Regions from separate parts of the Mesorhizobium sp. Ca11 genome, predicted to be linked through region 1. Evidence: predicted binding sites of a transcription regulator. Region 1 holds the regulator's gene; each other region holds the start of a gene.
What was found. The regulator LexA, encoded in region 1, represses DNA repair genes until DNA is damaged. The targets are predictions, from matches to a motif close to TGTTCNNNNTGTGTTCNG.
Positions count from the first base shown of each region.

Region 2: the regulator LexA is predicted to act here: its motif matches at 4,481-4,498, upstream of recA (recombinase RecA).
Region 3: the regulator LexA is predicted to act here: its motif matches at 4,275-4,292, upstream of LB538_RS16380 (ATP-dependent helicase).

Region 1 is NZ_JAIUHU010000011.1:115,273-122,681, reverse strand. Features, by position in the region: gene gltX (glutamate--tRNA ligase) at 1-990, opposite strand, end outside; gene LB538_RS20060 (ComEC/Rec2 family competence protein) at 1,093-3,558, shown strand; gene lexA (transcriptional repressor LexA) at 3,594-4,328, opposite strand; gene kynU (kynureninase) at 4,762-6,009, shown strand; gene LB538_RS20045 (alpha/beta hydrolase) at 6,057-6,887, shown strand; gene glp (gephyrin-like molybdotransferase Glp) at 6,936-7,409, opposite strand, start outside.
Region 2 is NZ_JAIUHU010000001.1:54,469-61,877, reverse strand. Features, by position in the region: gene LB538_RS00335 (TfoX/Sxy family protein) at 1-79, shown strand, start outside; gene LB538_RS00330 (pseudouridine-5'-phosphate glycosidase) at 162-1,079, opposite strand; gene LB538_RS00325 (carbohydrate kinase family protein) at 1,122-2,060, opposite strand; gene LB538_RS00320 (hypothetical protein) at 2,497-3,312, opposite strand; partial or broken gene LB538_RS00315 (IS1595 family transposase) at 3,473-4,353, opposite strand; gene recA (recombinase RecA) at 4,557-5,654, shown strand; gene alaS (alanine--tRNA ligase) at 6,093-7,409, shown strand, end outside.
Region 3 is NZ_JAIUHU010000008.1:153,648-161,056, reverse strand. Features, by position in the region: gene LB538_RS16410 (hypothetical protein) at 193-414, opposite strand; gene LB538_RS16405 (DMT family transporter) at 395-1,444, opposite strand; gene LB538_RS16400 (hypothetical protein) at 1,504-2,337, opposite strand; gene LB538_RS16395 (LysR substrate-binding domain-containing protein) at 2,450-3,418, shown strand; gene LB538_RS16390 (hypothetical protein) at 3,688-3,870, opposite strand; gene LB538_RS16385 (hypothetical protein) at 4,005-4,172, shown strand; gene LB538_RS16380 (ATP-dependent helicase) at 4,318-6,399, shown strand; gene LB538_RS16375 (DUF982 domain-containing protein) at 6,583-6,885, shown strand; gene LB538_RS16370 (sterol desaturase family protein) at 6,949-7,409, opposite strand, start outside.

The DNA of each region.
Region 1 (7,409 bases):
CAAGGTGGCGACGAAGATGTCGAACAGCGCCCGGTCGTCCATCTTGCGCATATGGATGCCGTTCAGCGCCTCGAGCTTGGCGAAGTCGAAGCGGGCCGCGCCCTTGTTGACGTCGCCGATGTCGAACCAGGCGATCATGTCCTTAATCGACATCACCTCGTCGTCGCCATGGCTCCAGCCGAGCCTGGCCAGATAGTTGAGCAGAGCCTCGGGCAGGTAGCCCATGGCGCGATATGCCTCGACGCCGAGCGCGCCGTGCCGCTTCGACAGCTTGGCGCCGTCGGCGCCGTGGATCAGCGGGATGTGCGACATCGACGGCACATCCCAGCCCATGGCGTTGTAGATCACTGTCTGGCGCGCGGCATTGGTCAGGTGATCGTCGCCGCGGATGATGTGGGTGACGCCCATGTCGTGATCGTCGACGACGACGGCATGCATGTAGGTTGGGACGCCATCGGAGCGCAGGATGATGAAGTCGTCGAGATCCTTGTTGGGGAAGCGCACCTCGCCCTGCACGCGGTCGTTGACGATCGTCACGCCCTCGGTCGGTGCCTTGATGCGGATCGCGCCCTTGACGCCTGCGGGCGCCTCGGATGGGCCGCGGTCGCGCCAATGGCCGTTGTAACGCGGCGGCAGGCCCTTGGCACGTGCGGCCTCGCGCATCGCCTCCAGCTCCGCCGGCGTCTCATAGCTGTAATAAGCCTTGCCCATGCGCACGAGCTGCTCCGCCACTTCGCGGTGACGCGGCGCGCGCTCGAACTGCGAGACGGCTTCGCCATCCCAGGAGAGGCCAAGCCAGGTCAGCCCGTCGAGAATGGCAGCCGTAGCGGCTTCGGTGGAGCGCTCGCGATCGGTATCCTCGATGCGCAGCAGCATCGTGCCGCCGGTGTGCTTGGCATAGAGCCAGTTGAACAGCGCCGTGCGCGCCCCGCCGATATGCAGGTAGCCTGTAGGCGAGGGGGCAAAACGGGTGACGACCTTGTCGGACATGGAACTCTCGAGGAAGCGCTGAAAAATGCATGTTTCGCGCAGACTTCCACGCGACCGGCGTTCATGTAGCATAGGCGGTCTGGGGCGCAAGGGGCAGACCCGATGGCTGGACGTGGCCGGGGCGCGGAGGAGGGCGGGGGAACGACAGCAGGCGTAAGCGAACGCCTGATGTTTGCTCATGCCGTGCCCGAAGAGGGAACGCCGCTTTCGCTTCCGGCGCCGCGTCCGCCAGCCGGGCTTCTGCCGACTGGGGGCGGCACGTTACCGCCAGCCTCGCCGACAGCCAACGACGGCCGGATCCGCAGACAGCTTGGCCGCGCTTCGCTTCCTGCTCTGCGGCGAAGCATTGGCACGGCGGCCACCACCGAGCTCGACCGCGGCGTCGGCTTTCTGCTGGTGCCGGTGTTCCTGGCAGCCGGCGTGATCTGTTACTTCTCGCTGAGCGCCGAGCCGGACCTCTACAGGCCGCTCGCGGCGGTCGCCCTGATGGCGGTCTGCGCGGCGGTCTCGCGTTCCCGGCACAGAACGCACCTTGTCTTCATGGCGGCGTTTTTCTGCGCCTTGGGCTTTCTCGCGGCCAAGGTGGAGACCTGGCGGATGGCGACCCCGATGCTGGGTTCCGAAATCCAGACACGGCTGACGGGCCGCCTCGTCACCGCCGAGGCGATGGCCAACGGCCGTGTCCGGCTCACCATAGATCTGATATCCACGGAGCGTCCGAAGCTGCGCTACGCGCCGGACCGCATCAGGCTGTCGGCGCGCAGGATCCCGTCCGGCATGTCGGCCGGGTCGATGCTGACCGGCTATGCCAAGCTGCTGCCGCCGACAGGTCCGGTTCGGCCTGACAGCTACGACTTTTCCTTCGACAGCTATTTTGCCGGCATCGGCGCCAGTGGCTTTTTCCTGGGCGATCCGAAACTTGTCGCGCCGACCCCGAGTGCGCCAACGGAGGTGCCGTTTGGCGCACGCGTGGCATCGGCCGTAGAAAACGCACGCGAGGGAATTGCCGACCACATCAGGAGCAGCATCGGCGGTTCCGAGGGCGAGATCGCGGCGGCGCTGATCGTCGGCGTTCGTGCCGGCATTCCGGAAGCCATCAACGAGTCGATGCGGCGGACCGGCATCTACCACATCATTTCGATCTCCGGCCTGCACATGGCGCTGGTCGCCGGCACGATCATGGTCCTGCTACGCGGCGCCTTCGCGCTGTTTCCGGATTTCTCGTCGCGCCGGCCGGTGAAGAAATATGCCGCTGGCATCGCGCTGGCGTCGATCGCCGCCTATCTCGTGATCTCCGGCATCGTGGTGGCGGCCGAGCGAAGCTTCATCATGCTTGGCGTGATGCTGGTCGCCGTGCTTTTCGACCGCGCAGCGCTGACCATGCGCAACCTGGCGATCTCTGCCATCGCTGTCATCCTGGTCTCGCCGCATGAAGTGGTCGGCCCGAGCTTCCAGATGTCCTTCGCTGCCACCGCCGCCCTGGTCGGCGCCTATGCCGGCTTTGCCGACTATCGCGCCGGCAAAACGACCGCGCCGCCGGCAAAGCGTTCGTTTCTCGGGTTCCTATCGCGAAAACTGGCGATTGGAGCGGGTGGCGCCGCCGTGACGTCGCTCATCGCGGGCAGCGCGACATTGTTGTTTGCCATCTGGCACTTCCAGCGGGTGTCGCCGCTCAGCCTGCTGGCCAATCTGGCGGTGATGCCGATCGTCTCATTGGTCGTCATGCCATTCGCCGTGCTGAGCGCGCTGGCCATGCCCTTCGGCTTCGACGGTCCCTTCCTCTTTGTCATGGGCAAAGGCCTGACGGCGATGATCACCATTTCGGCATGGATTTCCGAGCGCTCACCGGTCGACGCCGTGGGGCTGATCTCGATCCAGTCGGTGCTGCTGGCGACGGTCGCGCTGGTCATCGCGACGATGGCTACCACCTGGCTGAGGCTTGCCGCCGTTCCTTTCGCGCTCGCTGCGCTGCTGGCCATTCCGCATGTCCGCACACCGGACGTGCTTATCTCGGAGGATGCGCATCTGGTGGCGATGCCGATCGGCGGCGGCGAGCTTGCCGTCAATCGCGAGCGCTCCAACGAGTTCACCACCGACAACTGGAAACGGGCGCTGAAAGCCGAGGAGATCGTGCCGCCGGAAAGGTTCGCCAGAGATATGCTGGACATTGCCGATCCCGTCGACCTGCCGCCCGGCTCGCCCTTCTATTGCACCGGTGATCTCTGCATCGGCCGGCATCCTTCCGGCGCGATCGTCGCGCTCGCCGAGACCCGCGACGCCGCCCGGCCGGCCTGCGGTTTCGCCGACCTCATCGTCATCAACGACGCCACGGCCTATAACCCATGCCGCGATCCGCGTGTGCTCGTCATTACCAAGCGGCAGCTGGCGCGCGACGGCAGCGCCGCCGTCTTCTTCGATCCGCAATCGGCAACCGCGCGGCCAACCGTCCGCTACGCGGTCGTAGAACCATACCGACCCTGGCACGAGCAGCGGAAATACACGCGCGAGGCGAGGGGACTGGCGCCCTATAAGCAGCCGGAAAAACCAGCCGCCGCACCGGCCCAATAGATTGTCGTTCGGGCGAAGACGGCGAGCCGTTCTGCTCAGTAGCGGCGGATAAGTCCCACGAGCTTGCCCTGAACCTTGACCCGGTCCGGTCCGAAGATCCGGGTCTCATAGGCCGGGTTGGCAGCCTCGAGCGCGATCGAGGCACCCTTGCGGCGGAAACGCTTAAGCGTCGCCTCCTCATCGTCGACCAGCGCCACCACGATCTCGCCCGGGCTTGCGGTGTTGGCATTGCGGATGATGACGGTGTCGCCATCGAAGATGCCGGCCTCGATCATCGAGTCGCCCTTGACCTCCAACGCGTAATGCTCGCCGCCCATGATCATGTCCGGCGGCACCGAGATCGAATGCGTCTGGTGCTGGATGGCGTCAATCGGCACGCCGGCGGCGATGCGGCCCATCACCGGAATGGATACGGCCGCCGCGGCCTCGTCGTCATTGCTTGGCGTCGGAGTGCGCGATGGCGTCGTCGGCTTGACCTGGCGACTGAGATTGCCTTGGCCGCCCTGGATGACGCTTGGCGAAAACTTCTTCGCGGCATTCAGGCCAGGCGCGATCGAGTCGGGCAGGCGCAGCACTTCCAGCGCGCGCGCCCGGTTCGGCAGCCGGCGAATGAAGCCGCGTTCTTCCAGCGCCGTGATCAGCCGGTGGATGCCGGACTTGGAGGCAAGGTCGAGCGCCTCCTTCATCTCATCGAATGATGGAGGAATCCCGCTCTCCTTCAGGCGTTCATGGATGAACATCAGGAGTTCATGTTGTTTGCGCGTCAGCATCGGCGGCCCCCACGGGTTCTGAAACCAGAATCAGAAAAACAAACCCAGAACAAACACTATCTGTTCCAGTTGTGTTCCGCAACCGTTTAAAGTTTAGTGAATTTGTTAAGGCTGCCGAAACAATGTCGCATCCGGTGATGCCCTGGCCGCCCCTTGTAGGACAGCGGCATTGATTCCGCTCGATTTTGGAGCTTCGTTAAGCTGAAACAAGAGCCGACACGATCACGAAGCCGCGGATGGGATCACGTCGGCTCGTTCCGTAAGCGCGCGGCACCGTGAACGAAACGAATCCAAAATGCCAACCTTGGCGAAGTTCCGATCCGCAGTCTTCGCCGTCTATGGACCAGCTAACACAGGACCAAAGGTTCTTGCCCTGTCGCCGAGGGTGGTGAGACAACCCCCTCGGCCAGATCGAAATGGAGGCGGCAGCACAATGAGGGGAATTCCTGATCTCGCCGAAGTCGAGGCGATGGATGCCGCGGATCCGCTGCGCGCCATGCGCGATCGCTTCGTCTTGCCGGAAGACGTCATATACCTCGACGGCAATTCGCTGGGCGCCGCTTCGGTGGACGCCTTCAGCGAGATCGAGACTGCCGCGAGGCAGGAATGGGCGCGGGATCTCATCCGCGCCTGGAACACCGCCGGCTGGTTCGATATGCCCATCGAGCTGGGTGACCAGCTAGGACGGCTGATCGGCGCGAAACCCGGCCAGACGGTCGTTTGCGACACGACTTCGATCAACATCTACAAGGTCCTGCATGCGGCACTTACAATGCGGCCCGAGCGTTCGGTGATCGTTGCCGAGGGCGACAGCTTTCCGACCGACCTCTACATGGCGGAAGGCGTCGCATCGACGCGGCCCGGCACGGTGCTGCGGCTCGAAGGCGCCGATGCCCCGACGATTGAGGAACTGGTCGACGATCGCGTCGCGGTCATTCTGGTCAACCACGTCAACTACAAATCCGGCCGGCTGCGCGACATGGCGGCGCTCACCCGCAAGGCTCAGGAAGCCGGCGCGCTGATCGTGTGGGACCTCTGCCACACGGCGGGTGCGCTGCCGGTGGATCTCGACGGCTCTAATGCCGATTTCGCCATTGGCTGCACCTACAAGTATCTCAATGGCGGGCCGGGCTCGCCAGCCTTCATCTACGCCGCGAACCGCCACCATCGCGACATTCGCCAGCCGCTCAGCGGCTGGTGGGGCCATGCCCGGCCTTTCGCGTTCGAGCAGGGCTACGCCGCGGGCACGGGCATCCGGCGGTTCCTTTGCGGAACGCAACCGGTGCTGTCGATGCGCGCGCTGAAAGGGGCGCTGGATATGTGGAACGATGTCGACATCAGGGCCGTGCGGAGAAAAAGCGTCGCACTGACGGACCTGTTCATCCGGCTTGTCGAAGCCAAATGCGGCGGCTTCGGTCTTGAGCTGGAGAGCCCACGCAACGGCGCCGAGCGCGGCAGCCAGGTGTCGTTCGCCCATCCGCATGGCTATCAGGTGATGCGTGCCTTGATCGAGCGCGGCGTGATCGGCGATTTCCGCGCGCCATCCACCATTCGTTTCGGCTTTACGCCGCTCTATGTCGGCTACCGCGATGTCTGGGATGCGGTCGAGATGCTGGAGGACATCCTGCGGACTGGCATCTGGCAAGACGCACGCTTTGCCGTCAAAACAACCGTCACCTGACTTTGAATCGGCGATGCCGAACAAATGACCTGATCGCGGAGACACCGTTGCTGGGACATCGTATTGTCGATTGGGATGACGCCTATGCAAACGGCGCCAATATCGCGGGCGGCGACCGCTGGCCGGCGGCGTGGGATCGGCCGGCGCGGGCGTTTCGCGAAAGGCTGCTGTCAGAGGGCAGGGCGCGGCTCGATGTTGTCTACGGCGAAGCGCCGCGCAATCGCTTCGACCTGTTTCTCCCGTCTGCGGCGCCAAGGGGGCTCGTCGTGTTCATCCACGGCGGCTATTGGATGGAGTCAGACAAGAGCTCCTGGTCGCATCTGGCTGGAGGCGCGCTCGGCCGCGGCTTTGCCGTCGCCATGCCCTCCTACACGCTGTGCCCGCAGACCAGGATCGGCGGCATAGTCGGCGAGGTCGCTGCAGCGATCGAGAAGACGGCGGCCATGGTCGATGGTCCGCTGATGCTGACCGGGCACTCGGCCGGCGGGCATCTCGCCAGCCGGATGGCGACCACGGCCTCACCGCTATCATCCGATGTGGCGCGGCGCATACGCCAAGTGGTTTCGATTTCAGGCCTGCACGACCTTCGGCCGCTGATGTTCACCGCGCTGAACGAGACCCTGAACATCGACGAGCCGGAAGCGCGGAGCGAAAGCCCGGCATTGTTGCGGCCTCGACAGGGAGCCTGCATCACCTGCTGGGCCGGCGGCGGCGAGCGTGCGGAATTCCTGCGCCAGAGCGCGTTGCTCGCCAACATCTGGACCGGGCTCGGCGCCTCCACCCGTTCAGTGGTCGAGCCGGACCGACATCATTTCAACGTTGTCGATGGCCTCGCCGACCCAGATCATCCCCTGACCCGTACGTTGGTCGACGAATAAGAGTTACGATCGACTTCGTCGACGTGTCAGGATCGACCTCGTCGAAGCCTAGCGCAGCATGAGCACGCTGCATTCAGCGCCGGCTTCCGCCGCCGGCGCAAAGGGCTCGCGCACGATCAGGCCGTTGGCGTCGGCGAGCATCCGCAGCATCGAGGAGTCCTGGATTCCGAAAGGCGTCGCGACCAAGGTGCCGGCGTCCTCGCGCACGACGGCGCGCACATAGTCCTGCCTGAGGTCGTTGGCCCGCATCGCGGTGCCAAGCTGGGCCGTTCGCATATCCTGATGGTGATCGCGGCCACCGAGCCGGGCAAGCAGCGGCTTCAGGAAGAGTTGCGAGCAGACAATGCTTGCCACCGGATTGCCCGGCAGCCCGATGCAGCGGACATTGCCAAGCCGGCCAAACATCAGCGGTTTGCCGGGGCGCATGGCGATTTTCCAGAAATCGAGCTGCATGCCTTCGCCGGTCAGCACGCCATGGACGAGGTCGTGGTCGCCGACCGAGGCGCCGCCGAGCGTGACGAT
Region 2 (7,409 bases), on a different contig from region 1:
CGAGGCCTTCGACGATCCGGACGAAATGGCAGTGTGGGCGCGGCGGGCTTATGAAGCGGGACGAAGGGCGGGGAAGTGAAAGTTAGAAATGCTGGCGGGACAGAGGGGGTGTGAAGGAACTCGGCCATTGCGGTTGGCCGGGCTGCCGCAACTTGAACGTTCTATAACGCCTTGGCGATCTCCGCCGCCAGCCGCGCATTGTTCTCGACCAGCGCGATGTTGGTCTTGAGGCTGCGACCGCCGGTCAGCTCCAGGATCTTCGACAGCAGGAACGGTGTCACCGCCTTGCCGGTGACGTTGAGCGCCTCGGCAGCCTTTTGCGCGGCCTGGATGTAGCCGTCCATCTCGGCGGCCGGGATTTCGTCATTCTGCGGCACCGGGTTGGCGACGAGGATGCCGCCGCCCAGGCCCAGCGCTTGGCGCGTTCTGTAGAAATGCGCGATGTCTTCCGCCGCATTGAGCGTCAACGGCGCGCGGAAGGGCGACTGCCTCGACCAGAAGGCGGGCATCGTCTCGCAGCCATGGCCGATAACCGGCACGCCGCGCGTTTCCAGCACTTCCAGCGTCTTTTCGATGTCGAGAATCGCCTTGGCGCCGGCCGAGACGACGATGACCGGCGTGCGCGCCAGTTCGTCGAGGTCGGCCGAGATATCGAAGCTTTTCTCAGCGCCCTTGTGGACGCCGCCAATGCCGCCGGTGGCGAACACTTTTATGCCGGCCATATGCGCGGCGATCATGGTCGCCGCAACCGTGGTGCCCCCGGTGCGCGTTTGAGCGACCGCGAAACCGAGATCGGCGCGCGACAGCTTCATGGCGTCACCGGTCATGGCAAGCGATTCGCGCTCGCCGTCGGAGAGGCCGATCTTGATACGGCCCTCGACCACGGCGATCGTCGCCGGTACCGCGCCGCCATCGATGATGATCTGCTCGACCTTGGCGGCCATCGCACCATTGTCGGGGTAGGGCATGCCGTGGGTGATGATGGTGCTTTCCAGCGCCACCACGGGCCGGCCGGCGGCAAGCGCCTCCGCCACGGGCGGATGGATATCGACGAAGGGGCGGGCGGTATCAGGCGTCATGGCTGTCTCCGATCCGAACGGATTGCTTCGGCAGTGGTGGCCCTATGCCACTTCCCGCGGCTCCGGCACAAGGGCAAGCGCCTGCGTGAAGTTGGCGATCGTGAAGGACGGCACGGCCTGCGGGCTCTCTATGGCGAGCATCGCCGCGGCAAGGCCTTCGCGTAGTGCTGCGCGCAGCGGCAGGCCGCGCAGCAAGGCGGCGACGGTTGCGCCGGTCAAGGCGTCGCCGGCGCCGGTCACGTCGGCCACCTTGCGCGGCGCGGGCGGATCGATCTCGAAGATTCCGGTGTCGTCGAAGCCCAGCACCGGAGCGCTGCCGGACGTGACCACGCCGGTGTCCAGGCCTGCCCGCCTGAGCGCGTCGACGAGAGTCTTGCCGGATGGCTCGGCGCCGACCAGCGCGGCGGCTTCGCGACGGTTCATGAAGAGCAGCGACAGATCGTCGAGCAGCGGCGCCAGGCGGACGACCTTGGCCGGCGAAACGGCGATGGCGAAGACCGGCCGACCGCCGGCAAGCGTCAGCAGGCGCTCCAGCGCCGCCGTCGGCAGGTTGGCGTCGCACAGGATGGCGTCGGCGGCGGCGATCGCCTCGCGCACCTTGGCGCGTCTTATTTGCTTGGGAAAGGCAAGATCGTAGAGCGCCATGTCGGCCAGCCCGACGATCAACTCGCCTTCGGCATCGATCAGCGCCGTGTAGCTCGGCGTCGTGCGGTCGAGGAACACCACCGAAAGGTCGGTTATCCCGGCGTTGTCGATCGCCGAGGCGACTGTGTCCGCCGCAGCGTCACCGCCACGCACCGAGATCAGCGAGGCCGACACGCCGCGCTTCACCACGCTGCGCAGCGCGTTGAAAACCACGCCGCCGACGTCCTCGCGCATGATGCCGGGATTCGAAGCCGCGGGCACATAGACGCCCGAGACCTGGCCGCGCCGGTCGATATGGGCGCCGCCGAGCGCCAGGATTGTTGGGGATGTCGGCATTTCGGGTCGGTGACTTTCGTTGATCGTGCGGCCGCGCACACTAGGTTTCTGCGCGTCGCCCTGCAATCGGGGTCGCGATTCGGACGGCCGGATATCGAAATCTCTTCTGGACCCGTGGTTGCACTCCGCACCAGTCCGGATGTATACCGTCCGAACATGTAGCTAATTTTGAGGGACGGAAGCCTGTCGTCCCCCTCGATTCGGACGGTGCGCTTAGGCGGCGCGCTGTGTGGGCGCGAGCGGTGTTGGCCGCATTAGTCGGCGTCGTTGCCTATTTGATGGTATCTGCCCTTTTCGGCGAAGAGGATATGCCGGGTCTCGGTCGGAGGGGGAGTTCCCGCTTTCTCCTCGTCAAATTCTCGATTGCGGCCAGCGATAGCGTATCTATGGCAGAATCGGGTGAAACGGCGCTTGTTGAAGCCGTCAAAGTAATAGATCACCCCCAAACATAGACGAACTCCCAATTGTCTGGCGTAATGAAAACAAGCGGCTGCCGGTCCTTCGATCCTTGGGCGGGGTTGTCGCCCGGTTGAACCACCCTGTCCACGGGCGCCAGTTCACTATCAGTCAAATCGTTGACTACTGGCAATTCCGCGAGATCGAGAATGCGCCCGTTGAACAGGCCCATTCGGACATGGATGACGACCTTGTGCGCTGGCAGACGCCCGACGTTCCGAACTTCAATGTGACCCATCACGTCTTGCGTGCCAATCAGCTGATTAACGCCCTTTGGCGCAACCGCGAGGTACGCCCGAAGCTCCTTCTCACTGGCGTCTTTGGCGATGGCATTGGCGGCGCGGGCCTCGCGATAACCCAATTGAGCCATTCTATGGGCATGGGCGCTAGACCTGACGGCATGTTCGTTGGCGGTGACGGATTGAGCGGTAACCTTTCTAGCTTCACCAAGGTTCAAATAGACCAACCAAACGCCGCCAGCGGTGAAAAGCAGAGAGAGCCCGGATATGATGAAAGCGCCAAGGGACCATTTGGCTACCTTCTGTTGTGCTGCCAGATCGGCCTCGCCGCGCTTGGTGTCTCGTTCGGCTTCAAGTTCCTGACGAAGGCATTTTACGAGGTCGAGGCCGGCCGTAGCGCCGCAGGATTTCAATATTTCCTCATTGGAGTGGGATGCAAAGTCTTCGGCGTAATGGTCGGCCTGCTTATCGTATTGGATATGTTGGGATGATAGCTGCCATCCCATTATTGCAGCCAAGACGATGCACACAGACGCCGTTGCGATACCTACGGTCATCGCACTGTTCCGATCACTAGACATCAAAATGACGTTGCCCCATTTCCCCTATTGGTAACTATCACGTACAATGCGCGTTACGGCAACATGGGACGCAAGATGGACGAGACGACAGACCGCTTTGACAGACTTCTACACGCGATGGCTACAAAGCCACCGCTTACCATCCCGGGCGCGGGAACGATTGCAGCAAAAGGTCAAGCATCAAGTGCGGATGCTTCCGCAGGTTCTGCCGGAATTCGAACTCCCAAAGGTAAGTCTGCAACCACTTCTCAGAAACGGCAACGTAAGTCCCGCGCATAGAGCGCTTAACGTGCGACCAGAAAGCCTCGATGTTGTTGGTGTGGACGGCACCGTTCACGTATTCGCCGGAACGATGGTTCACGGTGCCATGCAGGTAGCTAAGCTCTGACAACTCGCGGAACGCGCCGGTCTCATCCGTGCGATGCGCGAACCGGGCTTAACCCAAGCGAAGATCGCCGGCATCACATGCTTGCGGCCACGGCCCGGCAGGACGCGGGTGATGACCTCGCCGCCGCGTTCGATGGCGCCGAACACGACCATCTTGTCGTCCTCGCCCATCTTGTCCGTGCCGCCGTAAAACATCTTGTCGGCTTCAACGATGCCGCCGTCCTTGCCACCAAGCGGCGTGTCGCCATCGACATAGCCCATGTACTGGCGGATCAGGTTGCACATGCGCCAAGCCGTCTTGTAGGTGACGCCGATTGTGCGCTGGACTTCCTTGGCCGACACGCCGTTGCGGGAAGAGCAGAACAGGAACATGACGGTGAACCAGTCGCGCAAGGATGTGCGCGTGGCTTCAAACGGCGTGCCAGCGGTTGGGTAGACCTGATAGCCGCAGAAATCGCACTCATAGCAACGGCGCGACTTCACGCGGTGGAAGTTGGCTTCCTTGCCGCACTTGGCGCAAACGTGCCGCTTGCCATACCGCGTCGCCATGAGGTGATCGAGGCACGAATCATCGGTCGGGAACCGTTCGAGGAACGATTTGAGGGTTTCGGGTTTAGGGGTCGTGCTCATGCGACAACACATAGCACTTCATGTTACATGTTTCAAGGGGATATATCCGCACCAGCCCTGGTGAGACAAAAGTAGAACAAATCCAGATATTGATTATTTTTCAGATATTTGTTGCCCCTTGCCAAATGAGAACAAAAAAGGTACAAAACAAGCAGGGATCACGGATTGTCCGGCCTTCATTGACGACCAAGGGGTGATGTATCATGGCTCAGAATTCTTTGCGGCTTGTAGAGGATAAGGCAGTGGACAAATCAAAGGCTCTGGACGCGGCGCTGTCGCAAATCGAGCGCGCCTTCGGCAAGGGCTCGATCATGCGGCTCGGCGCCAACGAGCAGGTGGTCGAGATCGAAACCGTGCCGACCGGCTCGCTCGGCCTCGACATCGCGCTCGGCGTCGGCGGCCTGCCGCGCGGCCGCATCATCGAGATCTACGGGCCGGAAAGCTCGGGCAAGACGACGCTGGCGCTGCACACGGTGGCGGAAGCTCAGAAGAAGGGCGGTATCTGCGCCTTCGTCGATGCCGAGCACGCGCTCGATCCGGTCTATGCCCGCAAGCTTGGCGTCGACCTCGAAAACCTTTTGATCTCGCAGCCCGACACCGGTGAGCAGGCGCTGGAGATCTGCGACACGCTGGTGCGTTCGGGCGCCATCGACGTGCTGGTCGTCGACTCGGTGGCGGCACTGACGCCGCGCGCTGAAATCGAAGGCGAGATGGGCGATTCGCTGCCCGGTCTTCAGGCTCGCCTGATGAGCCAGGCGCTGCGCAAGCTGACCGCCTCGATCTCGCGTTCCAACACCATGGTCATCTTCATCAATCAGATCCGCATGAAGATCGGCGTCATGTTCGGCTCGCCCGAGACGACCACCGGCGGCAACGCGCTGAAATTCTACGCCTCGGTGCGCCTCGACATCCGTCGCATCGGCTCGGTCAAGGACCGCGACGAGGTCGTCGGCAACCAGACCCGCGTCAAGGTGGTGAAGAACAAGCTGGCCCCGCCCTTCAAGGTGGTCGAGTTCGACATCATGTATGGCGAGGGCGTGTCGAAGACAGGCGAGCTGATCGATCTCGGCGTCAAGGCCGGCGTCATCGAGAAGTCGGGCGCCTGGTTCTCCTACAATTCCCAGCGCCTCGGCCAAGGTCGCGAGAACGCAAAGCTGTTTCTGCGCGACAATCCCGACACGGCACGTGAGGTCGAGCTTGCGTTGCGCCAGAATGCCGGACTGATCGCCGAGAAATTCCTCGAGAACGGCGGCTCCGAAGGCGGCGACGACGGTTTCGAGGATGAAGCCGGCGCCCTGTAAAGTGCGTTTACCCTGGGATTTTGCGCTCCGGGGCGATCCAAAGGCGCCCGAGGATAGTTGGTTGGCTTAGCCGGAGTTCGGCCGCAATCCTGGTTTATCGCCTTATGCTTATGTAATCGAGTTCTTGTATTGCGTAACCCGAGCCGCCGGCCTTCGTGCCGGCGGTTTTGCGTTGTGCGGGCGGGGCTGAGCCGCCGCTCGTCCGCCAATCGGCCCAAAGCGCGTCGCGCTGCAATGAATTCAGGCAATGCGCTTTGGTACATGCTTGTGCCTGTCGTTTTCCCAAAACCGCTTGCGCAGTTTTGAGCGACACGCCTGTTTTCCGTGTTTCTGGACAGGCACAAGAGCTATCGCTAAAAGGCCAATCTATCTTCTGAAACACCAAAGCCCATTTGCCGCCGGCCGGGCCGGCGGTTCTTGCGAAAAAGGCAGTATGCAATGAGTGGCGTGAACGACATCCGGTCGACATTCCTCGACTACTTCCGCAAGGAGGGCCACGAGATCGTCGCCTCCAGCCCGCTGGTGCCGCGCAACGATCCGACGCTGATGTTCACCAACGCCGGCATGGTGCAGTTCAAGAACGTCTTCACCGGCCTTGAGAAGCGTCCCTATACGCGGGCCTCTACGGCGCAAAAAAGCGTGCGCGCCGGCGGCAAGCATAACGACCTCGACAATGTCGGCTACACCGCGCGCCATCTGACCTTCTTCGAGATGCTCGGCAATTTCTCGTTCGGCGACTATTTCAAGGAGCGCGCGATCGAGCTTGCGTGGAACCTGATCACCAAGGGTTTCGGCCTCAAGAAGGACAAGCTGCTCGTCACCGTCTATCACACCGACGACGAGGCGGCGGCTTACTGGAAGAAGATCGCCGGCTTCTCGGACGATCGCATCATCCGCATCCCGACCTCGGACAATTTCTGGGCAATGGGCGATACCGGCCCCTGCGGCCCGTGCTCGGAAATCTTCATCGATCGCGGCGAGCACATTTGGGGCGGACCGCCCGGCAGCCCGGAAGAGGATGGCGACCGGTTCCTGGAATTCTGGAACCTGGTGTTCATGCAATACGAGCAGGTGACCAAGGAAGAGCGCATCGACCTGCCGCGTCCCTCGATCGACACCGGCATGGGCCTGGAGCGCATGGCCTCTATCCTGCAGGGCGTCGAAAGCGTCTTCGAGACCGACCTGTTCAAGCATCTGATCGACGCCGCGTCCTCCGCGCTCGGGCAGGGGCCAAGCCAGGAGAACGTAGCGTCGTACCGCGTCATCGCGGATCACCTGCGCTCAACCTCGTTCCTGGTGGCCGACGGGGTTCTGCCGTCCAATGAGGGGCGCGGCTATGTGCTGCGCCGCATCATGCGCCGCGCCATGCGCCATGCGCAACTGCTGGGCGCCAAGGAGCCGCTGATGTGGCAGCTGGTGCCGGCCCTGGTGCGCGAGATGGGCCAGGCCTATCCCGAGCTCGTGCGCGGCGAGGCGCTGATCACCGAAACCTTGAAGCTTGAGGAAACACGCTTCCGCAAGACACTGGTGCGCGGCCTCGGCCTGCTTTCGGACGCGACCGAGACGCTGCACGCCGGCGACATGCTGGACGGCGAGACGGCCTTCAAGCTCTACGATACCTATGGCTTCCCGCTCGATCTGACGCAGGATGCGCTGCGCCAGCGCAGCATCTCGGTCGATATCGCCGGCTTCACCGACGCGATGGAGCGGCAGAAGGCCGAGGCGCGCGCGCATTGGGCTGGCTCGGGCGAAGCC
Region 3 (7,409 bases), on a different contig from region 1:
AATTCTAATAGCTATAGCGCACGCTTTATAGCACCGGCCGCCCGCCTGGATAGGTAAAAAGGGCTATAGCACTTCAACCTACGGTAGGAGTTGCTGAAAAATCGAAGTTCAGGCCAAGTTCCAGCACGGCAACGGCAATCCCCCCGCCGGATGCTCGACCATGCGCGATTCGGCGGCCCCATGGCAAATCGCTCATCCGGCGGCGATACCGCGCCTGAGCTCGGCAGGCGGCCTCTCCGCGAGGATCTCCAGCACGCGCTTCCAGCGCGCGCAGCGGCTAAAGTCCTTCTGCTCGATGGCCTTTTCGGCCTTCATGGCCGCATAGAGCGGCGCCTCCGCGCCAAACTCCCTGACCAGCCAGTGCGCCTCCTGCCTGGCGCGGCGTTCGTCCTCGTCAACGGCCATTTTGGACATTGTGCCTGCTCTCCGTACCTTCGATGCCGACCGCAAGGCAGCTGCCAATGACGAGGACGGCGCCGGCAACAGCCGTCATCGACAAGCTTTCGCCCGAGAGCGTCAGCAGAAACGTGGAAGCTATCGGCGTCAGATAGGCGACGACCGCTATCCTGCCGCCGTGGTCGAGCTTTGCCGCGCGCGACCAGAAATAATAGCCGAGCCCCATCGGGCCGGCGCCGAGATAGAAGCCGAGCAGAAGATGCGCGCCGCTCGGGCGCACGACGCCATCATGCAGGCACCAGGCGAAGGTGAGCGCGACACCGATCAGCGCCGAAGGCAGGAGCAGCCGCTCGGGCGACACGGCGAGGCGGCCGACAGCGAACGAGTAGAAGGCCATGCAGAGCGCGGAGCCGAAAGCGGCGAGATAGCCGACAAGGCTGCCGCCTTCGAACCATGCACTGTTGGACCAAAAATGCGCTCGGCCGCCGGAGATCACTAGCGCCACGCCGACGAAACCAAGCGCCGCCGCCAGCCCGAGCAACAGCGGACGCCGCGGCCTGCCAAGCAGGATGACCGCCGCGGCAGTCATCAGCGGCCAAGTATAGGCGACAAGGTTCGCCTCGATGACCGGCGCCGAGGCGAAGCCGATATATTGCAGGACCATGGTGCCGACCAGGCCGAGGAAGCCAACGAGATAGGCGAGCGCGGCATTTCCCTTCTCCCCTTGTGGGAGAAGGTGGATCGGCGCGAAGCGCCGAGACGGATGAGGGGTGTTGGAAGGAACTCCGGCGTCGGCGATCCGTCCAGCACCCCTCATTCGACCGAGCTTCGCTCGGCCACCTTCCCCCACAAGAGGGGAAGGAAAGAGCCGGATCAGCGCGAAAACCAGGGTCGCGCCGCAAAATTGCAGGAACTGCACTTGCGACACCGGATAGACGGCAAGCAACGTCTTGCCGACCAGGGCGTTGGTCGCCCACAGCGCCACGGCGCCGAGGGCGAAGGCAAGCGCCGCGCCGCGGGCGCCGGAAAGGCTTTGGCTTTCCGGCATGACCGGCCCGAGGCTCAGCGACACTGAAGGCGGCTGACACTCGACCGGATCGTCGGTCATTACCAAGACTCCCTCGCCCCGCCGGAAACCGCTTCCGCCGTCGGCTGCGGCACGGGATGTTCCTCGGCATGGCGGCGGTAGGCGGGCAGCTGGTTGGTCCAGACATCCTCGGCCAGCTCGTTCACCCAGGCACGGTCATGGTCGTTGTCGGCGGCGAGGTAGAACATGCGGTTGTCGTCGACATAGGGTTTGGCCGTCGAGCGCTGGTTGAGCACCAGGGTGACGCGCTCGCCGAGCTGGATCGGCGCGGTGCGGTGGAGCACACCGAGGAACTGGCCGAGCGTGGCGTAATTCATCTTGTGGTCGATGCGCATGATCTTGTTGCGCGGCAGCTCGCGGCCGGATTCCAGAATCGAGCGGCCGGTCTCGGAATCGTCGCAGTAGATTTCCAGATGACCGCCGATGAGAGGATCGCTGATCGACAGCGGAATGAGCTCCGTCACCGGAACGCCGTCGCAATGCCATTCGACCGCGCCATCCCTTGGATTCATGAAGGTGACGGTCGAGCCGACGATCGACAGCGGATAGGGCTCGAGCTTGGTTCCCATCATGTCGGACAATCTTTCCAGGCGCAGCTTGTCGTGCAAGAGCTCCTTGATCTCGGGAATATAGCGGTCGGCACCAGTGATGAAGGTGAGGTCGAGGTGCTTGTGCACGGCATGGCTGGCCTTCAATTTGAGCGCCGCTTCTTCGATGGCGGCAAGCAGAGCCGGGTCGTAACCGTGACGATACTGGGCGACGCCGAAACCCGACACTTTCCAGGAGGTCTCATGACCAATGATGGCCTCGCGGCTCATTGCACAGCGCAGTTCGGGAATTGTATGGGCGTTCATTCTATTTTCTCCAAGATGGGGGCAACACTTGGTTAACAGTCATTTAAACGCCTACCCCTGTAAATTTAGGAATGCTGGTGGTAGCGTAAGCGCAGCTTAAGGTCGAAACCCCGTGCGACTGCTCAGTCAGGTCAATCTCAATTCGCTGAAAATCGTGGAAAGCGCCGCGAGGCACAGGAATTTCACGCGTGCCGGCGAGGAGCAGTTCATCACCGCTTCCGCCGTCAGTCAGCGCGTCAAGAGCCTGGAGGACCAGCTTCGCTTCAAGATCTTCGAGCGCGGCGGCAATGCCGTGTCGCTGACGCCGGAGGGCGAGACCTATGTGGCGCGCGTGCGCGAGGCGCTGGAGCGGATCGTGGCGGCCAGCATGGAGGCTACCGGCCAGTCGCAGGCGCATGTGTTGCGGATCTGCGTGCTGCCGACCTTTGCGGCGCGCTGGCTGTTTCCGCGGCTTTCGGCCTTCCAGCATCAATATTCTGATATTGAGATGCGGGTGTCGACCTCTTACGCCACGCATGAATTCTCGACTTCGGAATACGACCTCGAAATCCGTTATGGCGACGGCAATTTCCCCGGTCTCACGTCGGAGCTGCTGTTCAAGGAAGACCTGACGCCGGTGTGCAGCCGCAAACTCTTCCATGAGGTGCTGGGCGACAAACCGCTGTCGAAGGTCGTGCCGGAGGATCTGCGCTATTTCACGCTGCTACACTCTGACACGTGCACGCAGAACTGGCAGTCGTGGCTGGGCTTTGCCGGCGCAAGCTTCGTGCTTGGCGAAACGAGGAGCGTCTATTTCGATAGCTGCATGATGTCCTACGAAGCGGCCAATGCCGGCATGGGCTTTGCCGTCGCCAACCGCGCCTATATGGCAAGCGACATCCGCGCCGAACGGCTGGTGGCCCCCTTCGCGGTCCACCATCCCAACACGGCGGGTTGGTATTTCGTCAGCCCCATCAAGGCGGTCGGCGCCCGCAAGGTCGAGCTGTTCAAGCGGTGGATCATGGCCGAAGCGGCGCTGACGCAGCGCCAGTTGGACATCGAGATCGCCAACGTGCCGGTACGGCGCGTGGCGATGGCGTGAAGGCCAGTCTTCCACGGATGCTCACTTGAGCGAATCCCGCACCATCGGAGGCCTCGCAATGACGGGCCCTGCAGAATTTCGTGATTTTCCGGTGGCTCCATAGCCGGCTACCGCGATCGCACCATGACGCGAAGCGGAGACTCAGCTATGTTGGATTGTGCGGCGGGCCTGATTTTCCCGCTTGGCCGGCGCTACCCAGCTTCCTCCCAAGCAGCGCCGGCCTTCTTCGTTTCAGCCCGACGATAATCTCGGCAAGGCCGGCCCTGGCGCTATTGCTTCGGCGGTGTGCCTGGCTGATCGCCGCCGGTGGTCGATTTCGGCACAGGGTTCTTGTCGACCTGCGGGTTCTGGTTGACTTCATCGCCCGGCGCCTTGGTGGGCGGCACGCTGTTGTCGCAGGCGGCGAGCACGAGCCCTGCCGCAAGAGCCAGCAGCACAGGAAGCTTCTTCATGACGACCTCCTCTCGTTCGCTCCTTTGAGGGGCAAACGGGGCGGTGGCGGTTTGGTTGCGTTGACCGGCGGGAACCAACCGATCCGAGTCCGGTTGGAATCCCGAGCCAATCGAACGCAACGAGGAAACTAATTATGGTCCGCCTTCTGCTTGCCGGGCTTTTTGCCTACACCGCCTATCGCGTTGCCGTGAGGATCATCGACGAAGTGCCTGGAGACGTCGCGCCGCTGGATATGCCGGGCGACGAAAGGCGCAATTTGCGGCGCCAGTCGGCGGCGATGGGGGTCGAGCCGAAGCGGTAGCGGCTCTTTCGATTGGGAATAGCCCCTTCCGGTGAAGCGTGGATGCCGGCGCTGCCCCTCTCCGGCCGCTTCGCGGCCACCTCTTCCCGCTCGCGCGGGGCGAGGAAATTATTGCGAACAAAGCGGAAACGATGCTTGATGGGCGATGAACATCGCCGCTCGTGATTCGTCCTTCGAGGCGCCCGCCTATCTTGGCCGGCTGAACGACGCGCAGCGGCTGGCGGTGATGCATGGCAACGGCAAGGTGGCGGCGCCGCTGCTGGTGATCGCCGGCGCCGGCTCCGGCAAGACCAACACGCTGGCGCATCGCGTCGCCCATCTCATCGTCAAGGGCGCCGATCCGCGCCGCATTCTGTTGATGACCTTCTCGCGCCGCGCGGCGGCCGAGATGGCCAAGCGCGTCGAGCGCATTGCCGGCGAGGTGCTGGGGCGCGACGCGGCAATCATCGCCGACGCGCTGGCCTGGGCCGGCACTTTCCACGGCATCGGCGCGCGACTGCTGCGCGACTATGCCGAACAGATCGGCCTCGACCCGGCCTTCACCATCCATGACCGCGAGGATTCGGCCGACCTGATGAACCTTGCGCGGCACGAGCTGGGATTCTCGAAGACCGAAAGCCGCTTTCCCACCAAAGGCACCTGCCTGCAGATCTATTCGCGCGCGGTGAATGCGCAGGCGCCGCTGGGAGAAGTGCTTGGCTCGGCTTTCCCCTGGTGCTCAGGATGGGCGGACCAGCTGAAAGAGCTGTTCGCGGCCTATGTCGAGGCCAAGCAGGCGCAGAACGTTCTCGATTACGACGACCTGCTGCTCTACTGGGCGCAGATGGCGGCCGAGCCGGAGATCGCGGCGCATCTCGGCGGCCGCTTCGATCACGTGCTGGTCGACGAGTACCAGGATACCAACCGGCTGCAGGCCTCGATCCTTCTAGCGCTGAAGCCGGACGGCGCCGGGCTGACCGTGGTGGGCGACGACGCACAGTCGATCTATTCCTTCCGCGCTGCCGAAGTGCGCAACATCCTCGATTTCCCGAAACAATTCGCAAAGCCCACCGAGATCGTCATGCTGGAGCGCAACTACCGCTCGACCGAGACGATCCTGGCCGCCGCCAACAAGGTGATCGGCGAGGCCAGCGAGCGCTTCACCAAGAATCTGTGGACCGAGCGCCGGTCCTCGCACAAACCGCAACTGGTCAGCGTGCGCGACGAGGCCGAGCAGGCCAACTATGTATGCCAGGCGATCCTGGCTGAGCGCGAGGCGGGCACGGCGCTGAAGGCACAGGCGGTGCTGTTCCGCACCTCGAGCCATAGCGGGCCGCTGGAGGTGGAGCTGACGCGCCGCAACATTCCCTTCGTCAAGTTCGGCGGGCTGAAATTCCTCGATGCCGCGCATGTCAAGGACATGCTGGCGATGCTGCGCTTTGCCGAGAACCCGCGCGACCGCATCGCCGGTTTTCGCGTGCTGCAGCTTATGCCGGGCATCGGCCCGTCCGCCGCCTCGCAGATCGTCGACGCCATGGCGACATCGCTGGACGAGACACTGGGCCTCGCACGGTTCCGGCCGCCGCAGCGCGCGGCGCAGGACTGGCCGGTCTTCCTCGACATCTATGGCGGTTTACGCGCCGGCGCGAAATGGCCGGCCGACCTCGAGCGGATCAGGCTGTGGTACGAGCCGCATCTGGAGCGCATCCATGAGGATGCGATCACGCGCCGGGCCGATCTCCACCAGCTTGAGCAGATCGCATCGACCTATCCGTCGCGCGAGCGGTTCCTGACCGAGCTCACCCTCGACCCGCCCGACGCCACAAGCGACCAGGCCGGACCGCCGCATCGCGACGAGGACTATCTCATCCTATCGACCATCCATTCGGCCAAGGGCCAGGAATGGAAGAACGTCTTCGTGCTCAATACCGTTGACGGCTGCATCCCGGCCGATCTCGGCGTCGGCACCAAGGAGGACATCGAGGAGGAGCGACGCCTGCTCTATGTGGCGATGACCCGGGCCAAGGACAGCCTGCATCTCGTCGTGCCGCAGCGCTTTTATCCGCACAACCAGGCGGCGCGCGGCGACCGCCACGTCTATGCCTCGCGCACGCGCTTCATCCCGGCCTCGATGCTTTCGGCCTTCGAGCAGTCGTCCTGGGCGAGCGCCGCGCTCAAGGACGACCCGCGCCAGCGGCCGGGCGTCAAGGTCGACCTCGGCGCCCGCATGCGCGGCATGTGGAAATAGGCTGTCTGGCCGTTCCAGCGACTGCAAGGCAAAGAGCCCGATTTGTCTCCGCGCCAGCGGGGAGCACGCCATCCTTGAGAAAACAGCGGCATGCGTGGAACCTCCCGCCGCAAGCCGCGTTGTGTGGCGTCCTTCCCCAGCCAGGGAGGCTCGCCGCCTCCGCAGCCAACTGACGAGGTCCGAATGCACGACAGGACGTTCTTCACACCGGTCGCCCTCAGCGTCGGCGCCGGCCACAAGCGCATGATCGCCTCGCTGTTCGAGATGCATGATTTCCTGACCGAGTTCCCGCCGTCGCGCCGCCGCCTAAGCTATGGCGCCGCGGTGAAGGCCTGCGAGGCCGCGCGGAATGGAGAAATCCCGGTCGAGGCCGCGCGCGATGCGCTGATCACCTTCGCGGTGACGGCAGGCGTCTTGTGGCCTTCGGAGCAGCCGGTCGTCTCGGTCAAGCCGGTGGCGCGCGGCTATGGCGGCTTTGCCGCCTGAATTTTACAACAGAAGACCGCCCTCCCGGAAAGCCCGCCCTCAGTGGCGGGTTTTTCCGTGACGTCATTCCGGCTTGGCGGCCGCCGGTAACGTTTCTGCGATCGGCGCGACCGGCTCGGCCGCGGTCACGAAGGGATAGACGAGCTGCTGGTGATAGAGCTGCGGCACCGGCTCGTCGATGCCGTATTTTTCCGGCATATGTTGCGGCATGAACAAGGTGCCGCCGATCAGATCGAGGACGGGCAACTGTCCGGCGAAGTTCTTGTCATAGGCCTGGCGTTCGTTGGCATGGTGCCAGTGATGAAACTGCGGCGAGGCAATCAGCCATCTCAGCGGCCCGAACTTGATGCGGGTGTTGGAGTGAATGAACACCGACTGCCAGTGATAGATCAGCACATAGATGAGAACCGCTTCCCCGGAAAAACCCAGGGCGAAGAGCGGCAGGAACGAAGCCGACTTGGTCAGGATCTGATCCACCGGATGCACGCGGTGGCCGGCCAGCCAGTCCATCTCCTCGATCGAGT